3 regions of the Enterococcus durans genome follow, and region 2 is predicted to be linked to each of the others. Evidence: predicted binding sites of a transcription regulator. Region 2 holds the regulator's gene; each other region holds the start of a gene.

Region 1 (8,403 bases), 750 kb from region 2:
AATGTAATCAACACAACAAAAAAAGAATCGATTATCAAAACATTTTTATTAAATTTCACAAGTCTGATGGCACTCTTATTATGGGTATCGGGTTTTATTGCTTTATTTGCCGGTATGCTCGAATTAGGGATCGCCATCTGGTTGGTCAATGTGATCAACGGGCTCTTCAGTTTTTGGCAGCAATATCGCGCTAGTCAAGCAACTTCTGCCCTACAAAAAATGTTGCCAAACTATGCTCGCGTCTTACGCAACGGTAAAATAGAAAACACTCTGGTGGAAAATATCGTACCCGGAGATGTCGTACAGATCAAAAGTGGTGATAATATTCCTGCGGATGGCCGTCTATTGCAAGCTGACAGCATGCAAGTCAACCAATCTTCTTTAACTGGTGAATCCACCATCGTTAACAAGGATAGCGCCACATTGACTGCTGATGAAGTCAAAACAGCTGGGCGCTTTGCCGAAGCGAATCTGGTCTATGAAGGAACTTCTGTAGTCAGTGGTAGTGGGTTGATGTTAGTTACCCAAACAGGGATGAAAACTGAATTTGGGCAAATTGCTTCTTTGACCGGTTCCGTTGCTGCAACTCCCAGCCCATTAGAAAAAGAACTAAACGTCTTGACGAAGCAACTTTCCCTGATCGCCATTGTGATCGGTGTGATTTTCTTTCTAGCAGCAGTCTTTTTCGTAAAAAATCCTGTTGTAGAATCATTTATTTTTGCCTTGGGAATGATGGTAGCCTTTATTCCAGAAGGGTTGTTGCCAACAGTCACTTTATCTTTAGCGCTGGCAGTTCAGACGATGGCTAAGAAAAATGCTCTCGTTAAACATCTAAATAGCGTTGAAACACTAGGAGAAACTTCGGTTATCTGTTCTGATAAAACTGGGACCTTGACTAAAAACCAGATGACCGTCGAAAAAGTGTGGTTGCCTTATGCACAGTATGAAGTGTCTGGCACTGGTTATGCACCAAATGGTATCGTAACTAAAGACAGCATGCGGATCGAATTAGCTAAAGAAAAAGATCTATTGCAGCTGATCCGTATCGGTACATTAGATAACGACTCTGCTATTCAACAAATAGATCAGGAATATCAATTAGTGGGTAGTCCTGATGAAGGTAGCTTACTCATTTTAGCAGATAAAGCGGATTATGCTCTGGCAGAAGAGAAAGAACGTTATCAAAGGCTTAGTGAACTACCCTTTGATTCAAAACGCAAACGAATGTCGACGATCCATCAGCAACAAAATGATCGCTTTATTTTTACCAAAGGCGGGATCACCGAAGTCCTCGAATGTTGTACTTACTTTTTACTGAATGGAGAAATCAAACCTCTCGATGATGTACGTAAAAAACAGATTCTTGATCAAAATGACATTTTCGCCAAAGAAGGTCTACGAACATTGGCTTTCGCCTACCGCCGATTAAATCCGGATGAAACAGAATACAGCATTGAAAAAACAGAAAATCAGTTGGTCTTCGTCGGTATCACTGCCAGCCAAGATCCACCACGGGAAAACGTCATCGAAGCAATAAAAAAATGTCACGCTGCTAGCATTCGGATCATCATGGTCACAGGTGATTATGGCTTGACCGCTGAAAGTATCGCCCGCAAAATCGGGATCGTTGAAGGTGACGATGTTCGTGTCGTAACAGGCGATCAACTGTCAGCGATGTCTGATGACGAACTAAAGGAAAATCTTACCCATCAAATCATTTTTGCCCGAGTTGCACCAGAACAAAAATATCGGATCGTTTCGCTTTTACAATCCTTAGGTGAAATTGTTGCATCCACTGGAGATGGGGTCAATGATGCCCCAGCTTTGAAAAAAGCTGATATCGGGGTGGCGATGGGAGTCACCGGTACTGATGTCGCAAAAGAAGCCGCCGATATGATCTTAACAGATGATAATTTCACTTCGATCGTCAATGCTATTGAAGAAGGTCGTACGGTCTATAATAATATACGTAAATTCTTGTTATATATTTTAAATAGCAATATGCCAGAAGCTTTTCCATCAATTTTATTTCTGCTTTCTCGGGGAATGATCCCATTGCCTTTAACGGTGATGCAGATCCTTTCTATCGATCTAGGGACCGATATGTTGCCGGCACTAAGCCTAGCCACTGAAAAAACCGAACCTGGGACGATGAATAAACCGCCTCGCAAACGAACAGATCATCTTTTGACCAAAAAATTGATCTGGAAGGCATTTGGTTGGTATGGTCTGATGGCATCTGTAATATCGATTGGTGCTTATTTCGTAATCAATTATTCTGACGGTTGGCCAACTGTTCCATTGGCAAGCACAGGAAAAACTTATGTAATGGCCACTACAATGACTTTAGCAGCAATTGTTTTTAGTCAGATTGGTGCTGTTTTCAACTGTCGAACAGAAAAAGAATCCTTATTCAAGATCGGTTTTTTCAGCAACAAACGAGTTTTGTTAGGTATTCTTTTTGAAATCTGCCTGTTAGCCGCTCTGATTAACATTCCTTTCTTGCAAGATGCCTTCAGCACCACAAATATTCCATTGATTGCTTGGTTTGGCTTGGCATTGATCCCGATTCCGATCATTCTATTGGAAGAGTTGCGTAAAGCCATATTACGACATCGGACTTCGGTGAAATAAAACTGGAAATCATTGAGCATCCAGCTGATATAATTGGTGAGGTTGGGACAGAAGTGTTTAACTCCGAGAAATAAGCCGAAATTCCAAAAGTCAGTTTTTTCGGAAATTTCAAAAAAAGAGGTTGGGACAAAAGTGTTTCTTACTTTTGTCCCAACCTCTTTTTCATATTACTACACTAACCTAAAAAGGAATCGAAGCGAGGTTTCTACCTCATAAGTTGAACTAATGCTATCATTCGATACAAAATTCTTAATGTAGATATTTGTTCGTGTAGTTCTAAAGTTTTATTTACTCTTTGTTGTGATGGCACATTTATTATTACCTACTCACCAATAATAAACTAGATTATACTCTTTACTTTACTCTTCTATAAATTAAAAAAAAGAGAGAACCCAGATATATCAAGGTTCTCTCTTAAATACTACATCATGCCGCCCATCATTGATGGATCCATTGCTGGCGCTGCTGGAGCCGCTGGTTCTGGCTTGTCAGCTACGACAGCTTCTGTTGTTAATAACAATGCAGAAACAGATGCTGCATTTTGTAATGCTGAACGTGTAACTTTTGTTGGGTCAACGATACCAGCTTCTACCATGTTTACCCATTCGCCTGTTGCGGCATTGAATCCTGTTCCTAATTCAACATTTTTCAATTTATCAACAATTACTGAACCTTCGTAACCAGCATTTTCTGCAATTTGACGAATTGGTTCTTCTAATGCACGAACAACGATCTTGATACCTGTAGCAACGTCACCTTCTGCATCTACTGCAGAAACTTTACCGATGACATTCACTAATGCTGTACCCCCGCCAGAAACCATACCTTCTTCAACAGCGGCACGTGTTGCGTTCAATGCATCTTCAATGCGTAATTTCAATTCTTTCAACTCTGTTTCAGTTGCAGCACCGACTTTAACGACAGCCACACCACCTGCAAGTTTTGCTAAGCGTTCTTGTAATTTTTCGCGATCAAAGTCTGAAGTTGTTTCAGCGATTTGATTTTTGATCAATTGAACGCGAGCTTCGATAGCTGTTTTTTCGCCAGATCCTTCAACGATTGTTGTGTTGTCTTTATCCACAACAACTTTTGATGCGTTTCCTAGGTTTTCGATCGTTGCGTCTTTCAATTCTAAGCCTAGGTCATCAGTGATCACTGTACCACCAGTCAAAATAGCGATATCTTCAAGCATTGCTTTGCGACGGTCACCAAATCCAGGAGCTTTGACAGCGACAACGTTGAATGTTCCGCGAATCTTATTCAAGACTAATGTTGGTAGAGCTTCGCCATCCACATCATCTGCAATGATCAATAATGGACGAGATTGTTGTAAGATTTGTTCTAACAATGGCAAGATGTCTTGAATGTTAGAGATTTTTTTATCAGTGATCAAAATGTATGGATTTTCTAGAACAGCTTCCATTTTATCATTGTCAGTTACCATGTATTGTGATAAGTAACCGCGATCGAATTGCATTCCTTCAACTACGTCTAATTCTGTTTCGATCCCTTTTGATTCTTCGATAGTGATTACACCATCGTTTCCAACTTTTTCCATAGCGTCAGCAATCAAATGTCCTACTTTATCAGAGCCAGATGAAACAGCCGCTACTTGTGCAATAGCTTCTTTTGAATCAACAACAGTTGAAATATTGTGTAATTCTTCTACAGCAGCTTTTGTTGCTAATTCGATCCCACGGCGGATACCTAAAGGATTAGCTCCTGCTGTAACGTTTTTTAATCCTTCACGTACGATTGCTTGAGTCAAGACTGTAGCAGTTGTTGTACCGTCACCAGCAATATCGTTTGTTTTTGAAGCAACTTCAGAAACTAATTTTGCTCCCATGTTTTCAAAATGATCTTCTAATTCGATTTCTTTCGCAATCGTTACCCCATCATTTGTGATCAATGGTGAGCCATATGATTTTTCCAATACGACATTACGACCTTTTGGCCCTAATGTTACTTTCACTGTATCTGCTAATTTATCTACGCCACGTAACATTGCTGCACGAGCATCTTCTGAAAATTTCAATTCTTTTGCCATATCTATTCACCTCATCAAAATTTTTCATTCATTTTAATTGATTGCTTTGTTTTTACTCAACGATCGCCATGATATCTTTTCCAGCGACGATCAAATATTCTTTTCCTTCAAATTTCACTTCTGTACCGGCATATTTTTCAAACATTACTTGGTCGCCTACTTTTACAGCAGCAGGAACTTGTTCCCCGTTTTCTAACAAACGGCCTTCACCAACTGCGATAACTGTTCCAGTTTGTGGTTTTTCTTTAGCTGATGAAGCTAAAACGATTCCTCCAACAGTTTTTTCTTCCTCTTTTGCGACTTCAATAACGACGCGATCACCTAATGGTTTTAACACGATAAATCCCTCCGATAACTCTTTTTTGAATTCATTAGCACTCTAACAAGTCGAGTGCTAACCTACATTTTTAATAATACTCATTCTTCCATTTTTTTGCAAGCTTTTTAAATGAAGTTCTATAATTTTTACGTTATCCCTTACGTTTCAAAACAAAAGAAGGTAAATGAAGTATGTTATAATTAAAGAAAGCGTGGGAGCAGAAGCAACTCCTTCTTAAATAAACCGAAATCCACAAAAATTTGAAAAACAATTTTCATTGATTTCTTCTTATTTCTCGGAGTTAAACACTTCTGTCCAAGCCTCGTTATTCTGTCTAATTTTAAGGAGGACCTTATGTCATTAAAAAAATATAGTTTTCTGAGTATCTTTTGCTATGGATTGATTTTCCTTTCACCTTTGATCCTTTCCTCTGTTGGAATCGTCCATACAACCACAGATTTGATTACTGCGACAGCAATTGCTTATATTTTAGGTGCGATCGTTTTAGCCTTCCTTTATTTTAGACAAAGGGAACCTTTATCCATCGAAGCAGCAGTTCCTAGATCTTCTGTACCTAAAATCATTCTTTATGGACTTGTTGGTATTTTTATCGCCTTGATTCTGCAAAGTTTAGCTGTAACATTGGAAACATTTTTATTTGGAGAAAGTGCGCCTTCTGAAAATACACAAAATATCATCCAAATGATACTTGAAGCGCCAGCCTTCATTGTCGCAACTACGATTGCTGGACCGATCATGGAAGAATTCGTCTTTCGTCGCAGCATTTTGGGTATTGTTGGAAGATATAGTAATTTTTGGGTAGGTGCCATTGTTAGTTCCTTGCTTTTTGCGTTCGCACATAATGACGGACATTTATTGATCTACTTTTTCTTAGGTTTTTTCTTCAGCTTACAATATAAGGTAACTGGTCGAATTTGGACATCAATGATTACTCATGTCGGAATGAACACGCTTGTCGTGATTGTCCAACTCGCTATCCAAAAAGGATTGCTTTCCTATTAAAAATTACCATTGATTTGATAAAAATAAAAAAGCTTTCAATAAAAAATAGAACGATACCAGCATAAACAGCTCGTTCATTTTTATAGGAAAAGCTTTTTTATTTTTTTACTGTCTTTTTTTAGATAACACTTCATTGCCAGAAACAGGATTATTTTCTTGTTTTATCTGTTGCTTTTCTCCTTATTTCTGTCACTTCTACTTTTCTTTCTCGATACACAACTGAAAGTTAGCACATGCAGAATCCCTTCGCCAATTTTTCTAAATAGTTCTACGATGATATCTTCAATGAACGTTACCTTAGTCCTGACGAGATCTTATTGCCGACTCAGTCCTCTCATGCAAAATTTTCTTATTAGACATAAATTCATACCCACGTTTCTTCAGATCCGTAATACTCATATAGGTTTCTGCTTCAACTCCACCGATTTCTTTATCATGTAATAATTTTTGTTTATGTATATAGGATGAGTCCAAGTACATTCGTTTCTGCCTTTGTTCATTTATTTCTGGTCTCTCACTTGTTTGTTTGATATTTTGTTCTTTCATTATCAGTTCTAGATTTTTTCTCTCTATAATTACTTCTCTTCTTTCTAAGTCTACTTCTTTTCTCTCTAAGCACAATTCTCTTTTTTCTAGGTCTGTTTTTCTTTTTTTAAAGTCCACTTCTCTTCTTTCTAGATCTACTTCTTTTCTCTCTAGCTCCACTTTTCTTCTTTCTAGGTTTACTTCTTTTTCAATCATGTCGATTTTGTTTAAATCAAGCTTTAATTTATTTCTGTAAGTTTTTAATTTTTGTCTTTTATATTTATATTTTAGACGTTCAACTTGCGCTTTTGTACTAATTTTCAATTCTTGCCTGTTTGTATTCCTCTTACCTGACACATTGGGTATGCTTCTCTCTAGATTTTGCTTTTTTCTCGCCCGATTCGACGACATTTTTGCCGTATCATCGGATTGCTTCTGTCTTAAATCTTTTTGTTTTTCTACAGTTTTTACCGGCGTTGATTTTACACTTTCCTTTTGAAAAGCATTCGTCTTCTTTTTGACAGACTGCCTTATTTCATTTCCTGTGAGTTTCTTTTTTTTGATTAGTTCTTGTTTGACGAATTTTACTAATTTTGGAGGAACATGGCTAGATCTAGCAACCTTTGTTACACTTGTCACTCTGAGTAGTTCACGTTCAATATGACGTCTTTGATTTACGGTTAACACTAATTTAGTTTTTTTTCTCATTTTCTTTCCCCTTTTTTGGATCAAACGTTTGATTGCTTTGAGCATAACCGATTCTTGGAACAAACAAGCCATCATTATTTCTTCATTTAGAAATAGTTGTTCTGATCTATGATGACAAAAAAACAAGCTAGGATTCACAAAAATTTGTGAGTCCTAACTTGTTATGAAGAGAACATTCTTTTTTTAGTGTATAGATACAACTACTTTTCTCTAATCATGGATCGATCATATTGAAAATAGTTCCGTTGCTTCATCTGGATCTGTGTCATAGACATCAAAGTCATAACCAACGCCTAGATCTTTTTCTTTAAGGACATTTTCCATGGTTAAATGCGCAAGTTCTTTCATATTGTTTTCTTTACTTAAATGTCCCAGATAGATCCGTTTTGTTCGGTCACCAATCACATCTGTCATGACTAGTGCCCCGTCTTCATTAGAAAGATGGCCTCGATCCCCTAGAATCCGTTGCTTTAGATTCCACGGATAAGGTCCCATACGAAGCATTTCCAGATCATGATTGCTTTCCATAAGATAGCCATCTGCATTCTTGATGATCCCACGCATACGATCATTACAATATCCGGTATCTGTCAACATGACAAATGACCGATTTTCTTTGTAGAAACGATAGAATTGAGGTGCTGCTGCATCGTGTGATACCCCAAAACTTTCAACGTCTAGATCGCCAAAAGTTTGAACCTTCCCCATTTCAAATAAATGTTTTTGCTCAATTGGAACATTTCCGATCAACGGCGACATCGCTTCCCAAGTTTTTTCATTGGCAAAGACGTCTAAATGATACTTTCTCGCTAATACACCGACCCCATGAATATGGTCTCGATGTTCATGCGTTACTAAAATCCCATCTAACTGGTCAGGTGTCCGATCAATCTGTGCCATTAAAGAAGTAATTTTTTTCCCGCTGAGTCCAGCATCCACCAGAAGTCGCTTTTTATCACTTTCAATATAAAGTGAATTTCCAGAGCTTCCGCTTGCTAGGATACTGATTTTGAAAGCTGGTTTTTCTTCAGCCATTTCACTACTTCCCTTCTTACTTTGTAAACTTTTTTCATTATACCTACTTTTTTAATGATCTTCCACCTTTGGAATCGTATTATTTGTAACAATCGTATTACTGAATGCATTG
Region 2 (8,403 bases):
TTTTGAACTTAATTCCGCAGGAGCAATCGCTTGAGCACCGTTTGATAAGAGGTCGTGAGAGTGCTAGGTAGCTCCGATGACAATAAGAAAGAAATTTCTCAAACAGCTTTTCATGTTTTAGAAATTTATGGATTATTTCAAGGAGCTAGTACTTGAACACCGTTTAAAGAAGGTCGAAAATCAGTACGACTTTTCGACGTAAGGAGAAAGAAAATTAATGAATGAAACAATAAATTCCGCAGAGCGTAAGGTTTCTGCGTATATCCATATCCCGTTTTGCGAGCATATTTGTTATTACTGTGATTTTAATAAAGTCTTTCTAGAGGGGCAGCCGGTCGATGAATATGTTGAGAGGCTTTTGGAAGAAATGAGAATCATGATGGAGAAATATCCGGTGGCTGATTTAGAGACGTTATATGTTGGTGGTGGCACACCAACATCACTGTCAGCGAATCAGTTAGATCGCTTGTTGGCGGGCGCACGGGAAATCTTACCTTTTAAAGAGGGGAAAGAGTTTACTGTGGAAGCCAATCCTGGTGACCTTACGCGTGAGAAGCTGCAGGTGATGAAAAATTATGGGGTTAATCGTTTGTCAATGGGAGTGCAGACTTTTGACAATAAATTATTGAAAAAAATTGGTCGAAAGCATACCGCTGAAGATGTTTATCAAACGATGTCCTTTTTGGATGCGGAGAATTTTAATAATGTAAGTATTGATCTGATTTATGCTCTTCCAGGTCAAACACTTGAAGGATATCGGCAGACATTAGAGCAAGCTTTAGCGCTTGATTTACCTCATTATTCGTTGTACTCATTGATTTTAGAAAATAAAACAATGTTTATGAATTGGGTACGACAAGGGAGACTGGAGTTGCCAGATCAAGAAACAGAGACAAGGATGTTTGAAGAAACGATCGAGGCAATGGAGAAACATGGGCGTCACCAATATGAAATCAGTAATTTTGGTTTGACTGGGCATGAGTCTCAGCATAATTTGATGTATTGGAACAATGACCACTATTTTGGTTTTGGTGCAGGTGCTAGTGGCTATCTTGGGAATAATCGTTATCGAAATAAGGGACCGATCCAACATTATCTACGTCCATTGAGACAAGGGGAGTTGCCTATTTTAGAAAAAGAGGAACTGTCTAAGAAAAATCAGATAGAAGAAGAAATGTTTTTGGGATTGCGGAAAAAAATGGGGATTTCAAAAAAACACTTCCGAACGCGTTACCAATGTTCAATAGAATCATTGTATTCGACTGTGCTGATTGAGTTAGAAAAAGAGGGGCTGCTTGTTAATGATGATGAGAGAATCTATCTTACACCAAAAGGAATATTTTTAGGAAACAATGTATTTGAACGTTTTTTATTAGGAGATGAAATTTGAAACCATTTTTAAAACGTTAAATTTTTATAAAAAGCAAAAAAAGAAAGTAAAAAAGTATTTTTAAAAAGGTTTGAAAGGCTGATGAAACACTGATAGATCAATAGTCTTACTGGTTAACTCTGTTTTTAGCACTCGACTTAAGAGAGTGCTAAAAATAGAGTTATTTTTCTTGACACAGGTAGGGGTTCTTGCTATATTAGTAAGTGGGTTAGCACTTAGAAGATAAGAGTGCTAACAAGAGGTGAGGAAGATGTTAACACAAAGACAAAGTGAGATTTTACGTCTGATCATCCAAAGCTATACGAGTAGTGGCGTGCCCGTTGGTTCCAAAACGTTAATGGAAGAAGGAGTCGAGGCAAGCTCGGCAACAATTCGCAATGATATGAAAGCACTAGAAGATGAAGGTCTTTTGCTTAAGACTCACTCGTCTTCAGGAAGGATACCTTCAGTACTTGGCTATCGTTATTACGTGGACCATTTGCTAAAGCCGGCTCGTGTGCCAAACGATGATTTGCAACAGATTCGGCAGTCTTTAAGCAAAGAGTTTCATGAAATCAACGAGATCATCAAGCAATCTGCTGAAATTTTATCCCAGCTGACTAGTTATACGACTTTCTCGTTAGGGCCAGAAATCAAAGACCGCCGATTAACTGGATTTCGAATCATTCCTTTGAATAGCCGACAGATTATTGCAATCGTCGTGACGGACAAAGGCAATGTGGAAAGCCAAGTATTTACACTTCCAGAGAATTTAGGAAGTCAAGACCTAGAAAAAATGGTTCGCATTGTCAATGATCGTCTAGTGGGAGATCCTCTAGTGACGGTCTATCACAAATTGCGAACAGAAATTCCAATGATCTTGCATAAGTACTTCCAAACAACTGAAGGGATGTCTAATCTTTTTGATACGGTACTCGGTCATGCGTTTGAAGATAAAGTTTATGTAAGTGGACAAATGAATCTATTAGATTATGAACCACACCAGGATCTTGACCAATTCAAGTCGATGTTTTCCTTTATGACTGATACCTATGAATTGACGCAGATGATCGTACCGATGGATAGTGATATCCATATCAAGATCGGTACTGAACTAGGAAACGATCTTTTGCAGAATATGAGTATGATCCAAGCAAGTTACGAGATTGCCGGGCATGGTCGAGGTACAATAGCATTGTTAGGACCAACTAGCATGCCGTATTCTAAGATGTTTGGTTTGGTGGATGTCTATCGTCAGGAATTAGCGGTGAAACTTGCCGACTATTATCGCTCGCTTGATTTATCAGGTTCTTAGTGTTAAAACGGATTGTAAGGATTGGATTCTCCAAGTAAGGTTGAATCAATCAAACAGCTGACTGAATAATGAAAGGAAGACTGTATCGTGAAAGAAAACCAAGAAGAATTAGATCAAGAAGTTACGGATACTCATCCCGACCCGGAAATCGATATGGAAGCTGTCGAAGATTCCGGTGTTTCTGAAATTGAAGCTGAAGAATTTGAAATCGAGAATTTGAAAGCTGAACTTGAAGAAATGGAAGATAAATATTTGCGTGCTCGTGCAGAAATCGCGAATATGGCAAATCGTGGGAAGAACGAACGTGAACAGTTGCAAAAATATCGTTCGCAAGATTTAGCAAAAAAATTATTACCTTCTATCGATAACTTAGAACGTGCATTATCAACTGAAGTTTCCGATGACCAAGGTGCCAGCCTGAAAAAAGGTGTGGAAATGGTTTTGGAAAGTTTGAGACATGCACTTAGAGAAGAAGGTATTGAAAAAATCCCTGCAAAGGGTGAAGCATTCGATCCAAATCTCCATCAAGCGGTACAAACAGTACCGGCATCGGAAGATGTTCCTGCGGATACGATCGTAGAAGTGCTTCAAGAAGGCTACAAATTACATGACCGCGTGTTGAGACCGACAATGGTCATCGTTGCGCAGTAAAAAGTCATGATTGAATAAAAAAAGTTTAGTAAAGATAAGGAGACGTTAATTATGAGTAAAATTATCGGAATTGACTTAGGTACAACAAACTCTGCTGTTGCTGTATTAGAAGGAAACGAAGCAAAAATCATCGCAAATCCAGAAGGTAATCGTACAACTCCTTCTGTTGTATCATTTAAAAATGGTGAAATCCAAGTAGGTGAAGTAGCAAAACGTCAAGCAGTTACAAACCCAAATACGATTTCATCAATCAAACGCCATATCGGTGAAGCTGGCTTTAAAGTAGAAGCTGAAGGTAAATCTTATACACCTCAAGAAATCTCTGCAATGATCCTTCAATATATCAAAGGGTTTGCTGAAGATTATTTAGGCGAAAAAGTTGAAAAAGCTGTTATTACAGTTCCTGCTTACTTCAATGATGCGCAACGTCAAGCAACAAAAGATGCTGGGAAAATCGCTGGGTTAGAAGTGGAACGTATCGTTAACGAACCAACAGCTGCAGCACTTGCTTATGGTTTAGACAAAACAGACCGCGACGAAAAAATCTTAGTATTTGACCTTGGTGGTGGTACATTTGACGTATCTATCCTTGAATTAGGAGATGGCGTATTTGATGTATTGTCAACTGCTGGGGACAACCATTTAGGTGGGGATGACTTCGATAACAAGATCATCGACTACATGGTTGCAGAATTCAAGAAAGAAAATGGTATTGACTTAGCACAAGATAAAATGGCGTTGCAACGTTTGAAAGATGCTGCAGAAAAAGCGAAAAAAGATTTATCAGGTGTTTCTAGCACACAAATCAGCTTGCCATTTATTACTGCCGGAGAAGCTGGACCTTTACACTTAGAAATGACATTGACTCGTGCAAAATTTGATGAATTAACAGCTGATTTAGTTGAACGTACAAAAGTTCCAGTACGTCAAGCGTTGAAAGATGCTGGTTTGTCACAATCAGAAATCGATGAAGTGATCTTAGTCGGTGGTTCAACACGTATTCCTGCTGTTGTAGAAGCAGTTCGAAAAGAAACAGGTAAAGAACCAAATAAATCAGTGAACCCGGATGAAGTAGTTGCTATGGGTGCTGCAATCCAAGGTGGAGTTATCACTGGTGATGTGAAAGATGTTGTTTTACTTGATGTCACTCCATTATCATTAGGTATCGAAACAATGGGTGGTGTATTTACAAAATTGATCGATCGCAATACAACGATCCCTACAAGTAAATCACAAGTATTCTCAACAGCTGCAGATAATCAACCAGCAGTAGATATCCATGTATTACAAGGGGAACGTCCGATGGCTGCTGACAATAAAACATTGGGTAGATTCCAATTGACAGATATTCCTGCTGCACCACGTGGAATCCCTCAAATCGAAGTAACTTTTGATATCGACAAAAACGGGATCGTTAACGTGTCAGCTAAAGATTTAGGTACACAAAAAGAACAAAAAATTACAATTAAATCTTCTTCAGGTTTAACAGATGAAGAAATTGAACGTATGGTCAAAGATGCTGAATCAAATGCAGAAGCAGATAAAGCTCGTAAAGAAGAAGTAGATCTTCGTAACGATGTAGATGCATTACTATTCTCTGTTGACAAAACATTGAAAGAATTAGAAGGTAAAGTTGACGAAGAAGAAGTGAAAAAAGCAGAAGCAGCTCGTGATGAATTAAAAGCAGCTGTAGAAGCAAACAATATCGAAGAAATGAAAACAAAACGAGACGCATTGAACGAAATCGTACAAAACCTTACTGTAAAACTTTACGAACAAGCTGCACAACAACAAGCACAAGAAAATCCAGAAGCAGCACAAGGTGGAGCTGACGACGTTGTCGATGCTGACTTTGAAGAAGTCGATGGTGACGACAAAAAATAATTGACTCGTCGAGTTGTTTGTAAATAGGCTATTTATATGGAAGACAAGTCTTGAATAGAGCTGAGATCTCTTCGCGTGTTCAAGCTTGTCTTCATTAGAGAAAGGCCTTTGGACACTTTAGTAAGCAGAGGTCGCTAAGAAAACGATAGAGCCATAAAAGTTTGAAATAGTCAGCCGATAATGGTTTTATGGCTCTGTTTCTTTAAGACTGCGCATGTTTAAAGCCAAAGTTGCTACTTTGGCTTTTTCTTTTGAAAATACTTCAAAGTTGCAGTTTTTGTTTTAGTAAAAATATGATATGATAACAAGCGACGTGGAAATGATGAGAACCAATAGGAGGAAAGCCTATGGCAACAAAACGTGATTATTATGAAGTCTTAGGGCTCGCAAAAGGAGCTTCTGAAGACGAAATCAAAAAAGCTTATCGTAAGCTATCAAAGAAATACCATCCAGATATCAATAAAGAACCTGATGCAGAAGAAAAATTCAAAGAAGTATCAGAAGCTTATGAGATTTTAAGTGACCCGCAAAAGCGTGCTGCCTATGATCAATATGGTCATGCTGGTACCGATCCTAATTATGGAGCTGGCGGAGCCGGTGGTGGCTTTGGCGGCGGATTCGGTGGATTCTCTGGCGGTGGTTTTGGTGGATTTGAAGACATCTTTGATTCATTCTTTGGAGGAGGCGGCCGAACGGTTGATCCTAATGCCCCTCGTCAAGGAGCGGATTTACAATATACTGTAGACCTTTCTTTTGAAGAAGCGATTTTTGGTGTTGAAAAAGAAATCAAATACAACCGTGAAGAAGTCTGTCACACATGTAATGGGAATGGTGCAAAACCAGGAACACAACCAACGACTTGTCACAAATGTCATGGAGCAGGTACGATCAATGTAGAACGTCAGACACCACTTGGACGAGTGATGAGTCGTCAAACATGTGATGTCTGTCATGGTACTGGGAAAGAAATCAAAGATCCTTGTCCAACTTGTCATGGTTCTGGTCATGAAAAGAAAGCTCATTCAGTGAAGGTAAATGTACCAGCTGGTGTAGAAGAAGGGCAACAAATGCGTTTAGCTGGCCAAGGTGAGGCTGGTGAAAATGGTGGGCCTTTCGGTGATCTTTATGTTATTTTCCGTGTAGAAGAAAGTGATATCTTTGATCGTGATGGTTCAGAAATCTATTATGAATTACCTTTGAGTTTTGTTCAAGCTGCGTTAGGTGACGAAGTACAAGTGCCGACTGTCCATGGGGATGTGAAATTGAAAATTCCTGCGGGAACTCAAACTGGGACAAACTTCCGTCTACGTGGTAAGGGTGCGCCTAAGCTTCGTGGTGGGGCTACGGGTGACCAACATGTCAAAGTGAAACTGATCACGCCTAAGAATCTTAATGAGCAACAACGTGAAGCCTTGCGTGCATTTGCTGAAGCAGGTGGAATGAAGGTTGAAGAACAACAAGAAGATGGCTTCTTTGATAAGGTCAAGGATGCGTTTGGTGGAAAAAAGCGTAAATAGTCGTTTTTGATAGCTTGAAGGCGATTGTTTTAGTCAAATTAAAAAATGAAGACCGAGTAACAACTGTTGGATCGCATTGCTGTTGTTTACTCGGTCTTTTTATACTGAATGGGATATTGCTGATATTTTGTATTTGCACATGAAAAAAGCGAATCGAGGCTGAGACAGAAGTGTTTCTTACTTTTGCCCAGCCTCGATCCGTTTTTTTGTGTACCTATAGTTCTTTATGAATGGTGTTCATTTCAATATCTGACGAGATCAGATGTTCAATACTTTATCTAAGAAATCTTTTGTTCGTTCATTTTGTGGATGTTCAAAGATTTGTTGTGGTGTGCCATCTTCTAGAAAGTTTCCATCATCGATGAACATGACGCGATTAGCGACTTCTTTAGCAAAGCCCATTTCATGGGTAACGATGACCATGGTCATTCCTTGTTTGGCTAACTTTTTCATAACATTCAATACATCGCCAACCATTTCTGGATCAAGAGCAGAAGTTGGTTCATCGAATAACATGATGTCAGGATTCATCGCCAATGCGCGTGCGATAGCGACACGTTGTTTTTGTCCGCCGGAAAGCATTTCTGGATACATATCTTTCTTATCTTCGAGACCGACAGTTTGAAGCAATTTGATTGCTTTTTTCTCTGCGGCTTCTCTTGTTTCTTTTTTAAGATCCATTGGAGCTAAAATGATATTTTCTAAAACTGAAAGGTGAGGGAACAGGTTGAAATGTTGGAATACCATTCCAATATGCTGTCTCACAAGATTGATGTCTGTATTTTTATCCATCAAATGTGCGCCGTCAATGATGATATCGCCATCTGAAGGTTCTTCTAGACGATTCAAACAACGAAGAAAAGTACTTTTTCCTGAACCAGAAGGACCGATGATACAAACAACATCGCCTTCATTGATTGAAACGTTGATGTCGTTCAAAACAGTATTGTCACCGTATTTTTTTACAAGATGTTCTACCAAGATTTTTTCTGCCATGTTATTTCACCTTCTTTTCTAAAACTTTTGCTAATTTAGTTAGGGCAGTGATCAAGATCAAATACATGATTGCGATGATCAAGTACACATACGTACTTTGCGTCGTACGGGCAACGATGATTTTACCAGTTTGCAATAATTCGACAACGCCAATTGCTGAAATAATGGTTGTATCTTTTAATGAGATAACAAATTGGTTGACGAATGATGGTAACATGATCTTGATTGCTTGTGGCAAAATGATTTTTTGCATTGTACGGTTGTATGGCAAACCTAGACTGCGAGATGCTTCCATTTGACCTACTGGTACAGCTTTGATCCCACCGCGGACAATCTCAGCGATATACGCGCTAGCATTCAAAGTCAATGTGATGATCCCGGCAATAAAATCAGGGATGGTAAATCCAAGAATACCTGGTAGTCCAAAGAAAATGAAAAATGCTAGTACCATCATTGGGATACCACGGATAATATCGACATAGATGGTAGCAAGTGTACGTAATGCACGGATCGGTGCTACACTGAATAAGCCGAAAATGATTCCCACGATCAGTGCTAAAGCAAATGAGATCAGCGTTAAAAGAATCGTTTTCCATAAACCTTTAAGTAAGGATTTGTAATTATTTTGGATCAAACCAACGATTGTTGATTCGTTTGCTTTTGTTTTTTCT
Region 3 (8,403 bases), 830 kb from region 2:
TAAAACAACAAGTGGACAATCGGCGTACTTTTGCCATTATTTCCCATCCGGATGCAGGGAAAACAACGATTACTGAACAATTATTATTATTCGGTGGCGCGATTCGCCAAGCAGGAACAGTCAAAGGAAAAAAGACTGGTAATTTTGCTAAATCTGACTGGATGGAGATCGAGAAGCAACGCGGTATCTCTGTTACGAGTTCAGTGATGCAATTTGATTATCATGGAAAAAGAGTCAACATCCTGGATACACCAGGACATGAGGATTTTTCAGAAGATACGTATCGTACATTGATGGCAGTGGATAGCGCAGTCATGGTCATCGATAGTGCAAAAGGGATCGAAGCCCAGACAAAAAAACTATTCAAAGTTGTTAAAAAACGGGGAATTCCGATTTTTACATTTATCAATAAACTTGATCGTGATGGTCGCGAGCCTTTGGAACTTTTAGAAGAATTAGAAGAGTTGTTAGATATCGAATCTTATCCAATGAATTGGCCAATCGGCATGGGGAAAGGCCTAGAAGGATTATACGATATCCATCACAACCGTATCGAATTTTATCGTCCGGAAAACTATAACGATGAACGGTTGATCGAATTAGATGAAGATGGCTTACTACCAGATGGACATCTGCTAACAGAAAATTCATTGTATGAACAAGTACTTGAAGAAGTTGAATTGCTCAAAGAAGCAGGGGACTCATTCAATGAGGAGAAAATTGCTCGCGGGGATCAAACGCCAGTATTCTTTGGCTCAGCGTTAACGAATTTTGGTGTACAGACTTTTCTAGAAACATTCGTGGAATTAGCTCCATCTCCTTATAGTCACAAGACACAAGACGAACAAACTGTTAGCCCCTACGAAGAAGAATTTTCAGGCTTCGTGTTTAAAATCCAAGCAAACATGAATCCAGCACATCGGGACCGCATCGCATTTGTTCGCGTTTGTTCTGGTACATTTGAACGTGGAATGGATGTGTCATTGGAGCGTACAGGTAAAAAATTAAAATTGAGCAACGTGACGCAATTTATGGCTGATTCACGTGAAAATGTCGAAAAAGCTGTAGCAGGTGACATCATCGGAGTTTACGATACAGGGAATTACCAAATAGGGGATACTTTATATGAAGGAAAATTAAAAGTTGCATATGAAGAATTACCGTCCTTTACACCAGAACTTTTCATGAAAGTTACTGCCAAAAATGTGATGAAACAAAAATCTTTCCATAAAGGAATCTATCAATTGGTCCAAGAAGGAGCAATCCAATTATACAAAACGTATTTGACTGAAGAATATATCATTGGTGCAGTGGGACAACTACAATTTGAAGTATTTCAGTACCGAATGTTGAATGAGTACAATGCGGAAGTCATCATGTCACCGATGGGGCATAAAATTGCTCGATGGATCGATCCTGAAGATTTAGATGAACGAATGAGCTCAAGTCGTAATATCTTAGCGCGTGACCGTTTTGATCAACCACTGTTCTTATTTGAGAATCAGTTTGCGGAGCGTTGGTTCGCAGATAAATACCCAGATGTAAAATTGAAAAGCTTATTATAAAATAAAAAACTCTTTTCCGATAAATCGGAAAGGAGTTTTTTCTTAATTTGAGAAAAATAAATAAATCTTTATTCTTTAGGTGAATTACAATTGATTTGCGTACCTATAGAAGAGATGAGGTGAAAGATTATGGAGACAGAGGAACAACGTAAAGACAGGATTGCAAAAAAGAAATTAGAAATGCAACGTCTTTGCCGAATGTTGGATATAGAAGACTGGGATCAAAATGAATGGCTTCTCAGAGAAGTACGCTCAATTGTCCAAAAAGAAAAGAAAGCGAAAAAAGAGACGGAAAAATCAACAGGGAACAAAGTAAGAAGTGTGGCAACTTCGAAAAGCATAATGAAGAAACATCTACATACAAAAACTCCTTGAAAGTCAATCTGACTTTCAAGGAGTTGCTCTATTTAATAGCCTTTACATTGCAAACTCGGTATCCAAGTGATGTTTAGGGATAGAAATCTCCACTAACCCAGCTAATTCGATGACTTTGATTTCTTCTTCATGATACACAGCGTCATGGATTTTTTTCAAGAAATATTTTTTTACTTCTTCAATTTCTTTTGGCTGTACTTTTCGATTTTCATTGATCAGCAAGATTTCATTATGTTCAGGGGCTTCAGTATAGACAATTGTCGTATTTCCTGCAGTATACACTTTTACCATATGAGCATCGGTATTCTCTAATTGATTTAATACTAAACGTGAATGGCTATTCGTTACATTAACAAATTTCATGGCGCTCACCTCATTTATGTAGTTTTTTAGATACAACCTTAGTTAATTATAATTTTTTTTTAATCAAATGAACAGTATTTTGATTTCTATAGAAAAAACAAACGCCTATTCTGTCCCATGATGGGGTAGAATAGGCGTTCTGCTTTGATAAAATCCACCAGAATTATTCTGCTTCAGTTTCTTCTTTGACCAAACGTTCTGGTTTTGATGTGATAACGATTTTACCATCTTTATCTAATTTTGCTTTTAGATCGTGGATAGCTGGATGATCTAAGTAGAATTCGGCAATACCATCTTCAATCTGTTCTTGGATCGTTCGACGAAGAGGGCGAGCACCCATTGAAGGATCATATCCTAAATCGACTAATTTTTCTTTAACATTTGTTGGTACTTCAATGTGTAGTTGTTGGGCTGCCAACATATTGTTTACATCATCTAGCATTAGAGTGACGATTGTCATCAAGTTTTCTTTCGATAATGCATTGAATTCAATGATGCCATCAAAACGGTTCAAGAATTCAGGAGTAAAGTAGTTGTTCAATTGATTCAAGACAGAGCGAGTGACACCTTCTCTTGCTGCACCAAAACCAACATTTGCTTCTACTTTTCCAGTACCAGCATTACTTGTCATGATGATGATCGTGTCTTTGAAGCTGACTGTTCGCCCTTGTGCATCCGTTAGTCGGCCATCATCTAGGATCTGTAAGAACATGTGCAATACATCAGGATGTGCTTTTTCCACTTCGTCTAAGAGAATCAAGCTGTAAGGATTACGACGAACTTTTTCAGTCAATTGGCCTGCTTCTTCGTATCCAACGTAACCTGGAGGAGAACCGATCAATTTAGACACACTGTGTTTTTCCATGTACTCAGACATATCGAAACGAATCATTGAATCTTCAGAACCGAATAGTTCAAAGGCTAATTGTTTCGCTAACTCAGTTTTACCTACACCAGTTGGCCCTACAAATAGGAACGAACCGATTGGACGATTTTTCTTGTTTAGACCAACACGATTGCGGCGGATGGCTTTTGCTACTCGATCCACTGCATTATCTTGCCCAATGACATGTGCTTTTAAATCACTTGCAAGATTTTTCAATTGTGTTTGTTCTTTTTCTTTTAATTCGCCGACAGGAATACCTGTACGTTGTTCGACGATTTTTTCCATATCTTTTTCAGTAATGACAGGTGTTTCTTCATCTGTCAATTGGCGTTCTTTCATTTTTTGCAATTTGTTGATTTGGTCACGATAATAAGCTGCTTTTTCGAAATCTTCTTCTTTTGAAGCTTGAGTCTTTTGTTCTTCTGCTTCTTGAAGCTTCTTATCGATCGTTTTAGGATCAACGATTTGGATCGTTAAGTTTTTCTTTGAACCAGTTTCGTCTAATAAGTCAATGGCCTTATCTGGTAAGAATCGGTCTTGGACATAACGATTCGATAAAATAGCAGCGGCTTCGATTGCTTCATCTGTATATTTGACATGATGATAATCTTCGTAACGTTTTTGCAATCCTTTTAGGATACTGATTGTTTCCTTCACTGTAGGTTCGTCTACTCGGACTGGTTGCATGCGTCGTTCTAATGCTGCATCTTTTTCAATGATCCGGTACTCATTCAAAGTTGTAGCACCGACCATTTGGAGTTCACCACGGGCAAGAGCAGGTTTCAAAATGTTTCCAGCATCCATATTTCCATCTCCGGCAGAACCTGCACCAACGATTTCATGGACTTCATCAATAAACAAGATCACATTTTCTGCTTGCTTGATTTCTTCAATCAATTTTTGCATGCGTTCTTCAAATTGACCACGGATACCAGTACCTTGAACTAAGGAAACGACATCTAACCGAATGACTTCTTTATCCATCAATTTTTGTGGAACATCACCGTCGACGATTTTTTGTGCAAGGCCTTCGACTACTGCTGTTTTACCAACACCTGGTTCACCAATCAATACAGGATTGTTTTTGGTCCGACGATTTAGGATCTCAATGACTCGTTTGATCTCATCATCTCTGCCGATCACTGGATCGATGTCTCCTTGACGTGCTTGTTCTGTGATGTTGATACCATATTCACCGAGTAAGCCATCTGTATTTCCTTGAGGTGGTTGCCCGCCATTGAAATTGTTGTTTCCACCAAATTGAGTTGGTGGTGTTTGTTCCATGTTTCCTTGTTGTTGCATTTGGCGTGACATTGATCGAAATAGATCGTCTAAACTGCCAAAACCAAAAGGATCATTTTGGGCCATACTTGTCAGACCTCCATTTTGCTGATTTTTGATTTTTTGATAACAACTTTGACAATAGTCCAGCTGTGTTCGCTGACCGTTTACTGTTGCATATAAGTGGATCGTTGCTTCATTTTTACCACAATTTTGACAAAGCATAAATGATTCACGTCCTTTCAGTTAATTACATTTCTATTTTACAACCTGTTTTTATTAAGGTAAAAGAATAACCCTCATCATTATAGGTAGTTAAGAAAGGTGGAAAATGTAGTTGACCATTCCTGACCTTTGAGTTCTATTATACTAAATTTATTAACCGACGCAAGTATTTAGTTTGATTTGAGAAGGAAAGTGAATAGTAGTGGAGCGATGCTGATAGAATAAGGAATAGAACATCATTCAACGATGATTTAAAATTCGTTCTGAAAATAACTTTCATGGTCAGAGTGAACGCATAGCCCTTATTGATGTTATGATATCCGCTGTCATTTTTAAAAACCATATGAAATATTTTTATACACTTTTGAGTGAATTTAAATGAAAACTGTTGTATCTGTCGGCAAAAAATGGTAATCTTTACAGATGAAAGGGTACTACTTCTTAGCGTTCCTAATGAATGCTAAAAAAGAAAACCCTCACATAAAAACAACACTCACTTAAAGGAGACCGATTAATATGGAAAAGAAAGAATTTCACGTAGTAGCAGAAACTGGGATCCACGCACGTCCAGCTACATTATTAGTACAAACAGCAAGCAAATTTAACTCTGATGTAAACTTAGAGTATAAAGGTAAATCAGTAAACTTGAAATCTATCATGGGCGTTATGTCTTTAGGTGTAGGCCAAGGTTCTGACGTTACTATCACAGCTGAAGGTGCTGACGAAGCGGATGCAATGGCAGCTATCGTTGAAACAATGAAGAAAGAAGGCTTATCTGAATAATGGTTGAAATGCTAAAAGGGATTGCCGCTAGTGACGGAGTTGCCGTTGCAAAAGCTTACCTGCTAGTTCAACCGGATTTAACATTCAGTAAGACAACAGTAGAAGATACTTCTGCCGAAGAATCTCGTTTAGATGATGCTTTAGCTAAATCTACTGAAGAATTGCAGCAAATTCGTGAAAAAGCAGCGCAAAGCTTAGGTGAAGCAGAAGCGCAAGTATTTGACGCTCATTTGATGGTTCTTTCAGATCCAGAAATGGTTGGCCAAATCAAACAAAATATCAAAGATAACAGTGTAAACGCTGAATCAGCGCTAAAAGAAGTTACTGATATGTATATCGGTATGTTCGAAGCGATGGAAGACAACGCATATATGAAAGAACGTGCGGCAGACATCCGTGATGTTGCAAAACGTATTTTAGCACATCTATTAGGAGTGACATTACCAAATCCATCAATGATCAACGAAGAAGTGATCGTTGTTGCACATGATTTGACTCCTAGTGATACAGCGCAATTAGACCGCAAATATGTTAAAGCGTTTGTAACTGATATCGGCGGACGTACTTCACATTCTGCCATCATGGCTCGTTCTTTAGAAATTCCAGCAATCGTTGGAACAAAAGAGATCACTGCTAAAGTCAAAGAAGGCGACATTTTGGCTGTCAATGGGATCGAAGGCGATGTAATCGTTCACCCAACTGACGAACAAAAAGCTGAATTTGAAAAAATCGGTGCTGATTACGCTGCTCAAAAAGCAGAATGGGACAAACTAAAAAATGCTGAAACAGTTACAGCTGATGGCAAGCATTTTGAGTTAGCCGCAAACATTGGTACACCAAAAGATCTAGTTGGTGTTCACAACAATGGTGGTGAAGCAGTAGGACTTTACCGTACTGAATTCTTGTACATGGATTCTCCTGACTTCCCTACTGAAGATGATCAATATGAAGCGTATAAAGCGGTTCTTGAAGGAATGGATGGTAAACCAGTCGTTGTTCGTACAATGGATATTGGTGGCGATAAAGAATTACCTTATCTGCAATTACCTCATGAAATGAATCCGTTCTTAGGCTATCGTGCACTACGTATCAGCTTGTCTGAATTAGGTGACGAAATGTTCCGTACACAAATGCGCGCATTGTTACGTGCATCTGTTCATGGAAACTTACGCATCATGTTCCCAATGGTAGCGACTCTTAAAGAATTCCGTGCAGCGAAAGCAATCTTTGAAGAAGAAAAACAAAAATTAGTGAGCGAAGGCGTGGAAGTATCTGATACGATCCAAGTCGGCATCATGATTGAAATCCCTGCAGCAGCTGTCTTAGCAGATAAGTTTGCGAAGGAAGTTGACTTCTTCTCAGTAGGTACGAATGACTTGATTCAATACACAATGGCAGCTGACCGTATGAACGAACGTGTATCTTACTTGTATCAACCTTATAACCCTTCAATTTTACGTTTGATCAAAAACGTGATTGATGCAGCACATGCTGAAGGTAAATGGGCTGGTATGTGTGGAGAAATGGCTGGAGATCAAACCGCTGTTCCTTTACTTGTAGGTATGGGATTAGATGAGTTCTCAATGAGTGCGACATCTATCTTAAAAACACGTAGTTTAATGAAACGTTTAGACACAACGAAGATGGCGGAACTTGCTGATCGTGCTTTGAAAGAGTGCGACACAATGGAAGAAGTCGTTGAACTTGTTAACGAATACGTAAAATAAACAAGCTAGCAAAAAGAGGCCGGAACAGAAGTATTCAACTCCGAGAAATAAGAAGCGATTCACGGAAATTGCTTTTCAAATTTTTGTGAATTTCGGCTTATTTTCCCGAAGGAGTTGCTTCTGCTCCCGCCGATTATTCATTTTTTAGAGCGTGAGGCAAAAGTAAGAAATACTTTTGCCTCACGTTCTTTTTTTATGACTTTAGAAAATCCAGTGATTATTACAGATAGGCATCAACAAGTCATCTAGATTTTTTGAATAATAATCAATAGATGATTAAAATAAGCAAAAAACGCATTATTTGCTGAACCTTTTAAAAATAGGGCTTAAGTTTGAGTGACAGTTTCCGTGCTATGTTATACTATATAAGTGAAGGAGGACGTAAATTGAAGGTATTATTATATTTTGAAAGTGAAAAAATGCTGGCAAAATCTGGTATCGGACGTGCACTTGACCATCAAAAACGTGCTCTAAAAGATGTAGGAGTTTCGTATACATTAGATAATAAGGAAGACTATGATATTTTGCACATCAATACATATGGTATCAATAGTCATAACATGGTTAATCAGGCGAGAAGAGATGGGAAAAAAATCGTTTATCATGCACACTCGACGGAAGAAGATTTCCGTAACTCGTTTATTGGCTCAAATCAATTGTCGCCCCTAGTCAAAAAATACTTAGTGGGACTATACAGTAAAGCGGATTACTTGGTTACGCCCACTCCTTATTCAAAACAATTATTGGAAGGCTATGGACTTACTGTACCGATTCAAGCAATTTCAAATGGAATCGATTTAGAAAAATATCGTCCTGATCCAATCAAGGAATTAAAATTCCGTGAACATTTTCAGCTTTCTGAAGATCAAAAAGTGATCATTTGTGTCGGGCTTTTCTTTGCCCGTAAAGGCATCATTGATTTTGTCGATATTGCTAAAAAAATGCCAGAATATACATTCATCTGGTTTGGACATGTGCCCATGTATTCGATCCCTAAAAATATTCGAAAAATTGTCAAAGAGGATCATCCTGACAATGTGATTTTTCCCGGATACATCAGTGGGGAGATTATTGAAGGGGCTTATTCTGGTGCAGATTTATTTTTCTTTCCTTCTTATGAAGAAACTGAAGGAATCGTCGTTTTAGAAGCACTAGCAAGCAAACAAAATGTTCTCGTACGAGACATTCCGGTGTATAA

Evidence for each region. Region 2 encodes HrcA, which represses chaperone genes, less so after heat shock. Its sites were predicted from a motif close to TTAGCACTCNNNNNNNNNGAGTGCTAA; they were not measured.
Region 1: a site for HrcA is predicted at 5,053-5,079, ahead of groES (co-chaperone GroES). Genes of this name have one in related genera too.
Region 3: a site for HrcA is predicted at 4,809-4,835, ahead of CJZ72_RS09330 (ATP-dependent Clp protease ATP-binding subunit). Genes of this name have one in related genera too.

What each region holds. Positions count from the first base shown of each region.
Region 1 is NZ_CP022930.1:556,286-564,688, forward strand. It holds gene CJZ72_RS02720 (cation-translocating P-type ATPase) at 1-2,634, shown strand, start outside; gene groL (chaperonin GroEL) at 3,056-4,681, opposite strand; gene groES (co-chaperone GroES) at 4,734-5,018, opposite strand; gene CJZ72_RS02735 (CPBP family intramembrane glutamic endopeptidase) at 5,355-6,023, shown strand; gene CJZ72_RS02740 (hypothetical protein) at 6,321-7,256, opposite strand; gene CJZ72_RS02745 (MBL fold metallo-hydrolase) at 7,482-8,291, opposite strand; gene CJZ72_RS02750 (two-component system regulatory protein YycI) at 8,343-8,403, opposite strand, start outside.
Region 2 is NZ_CP022930.1:2,790,246-2,798,648, reverse strand. It holds gene hemW (radical SAM family heme chaperone HemW) at 218-1,390, shown strand; gene hrcA (heat-inducible transcriptional repressor HrcA) at 1,641-2,684, shown strand; gene grpE (nucleotide exchange factor GrpE) at 2,772-3,335, shown strand; gene dnaK (molecular chaperone DnaK) at 3,387-5,219, shown strand; gene dnaJ (molecular chaperone DnaJ) at 5,567-6,736, shown strand; gene CJZ72_RS13195 (amino acid ABC transporter ATP-binding protein) at 6,995-7,732, opposite strand; gene CJZ72_RS13190 (amino acid ABC transporter substrate-binding protein/permease) at 7,734-8,403, opposite strand, start outside.
Region 3 is NZ_CP022930.1:1,959,974-1,968,376, forward strand. It holds gene CJZ72_RS09315 (peptide chain release factor 3) at 1-1,565, shown strand, start outside; gene CJZ72_RS09320 (hypothetical protein) at 1,695-1,940, shown strand; gene CJZ72_RS09325 (DUF1827 family protein) at 1,983-2,303, opposite strand; gene CJZ72_RS09330 (ATP-dependent Clp protease ATP-binding subunit) at 2,467-4,695, opposite strand; gene CJZ72_RS09335 (phosphocarrier protein HPr) at 5,212-5,478, shown strand; gene ptsP (phosphoenolpyruvate--protein phosphotransferase) at 5,478-7,205, shown strand; gene CJZ72_RS09350 (glycosyltransferase family 4 protein) at 7,592-8,403, shown strand, end outside.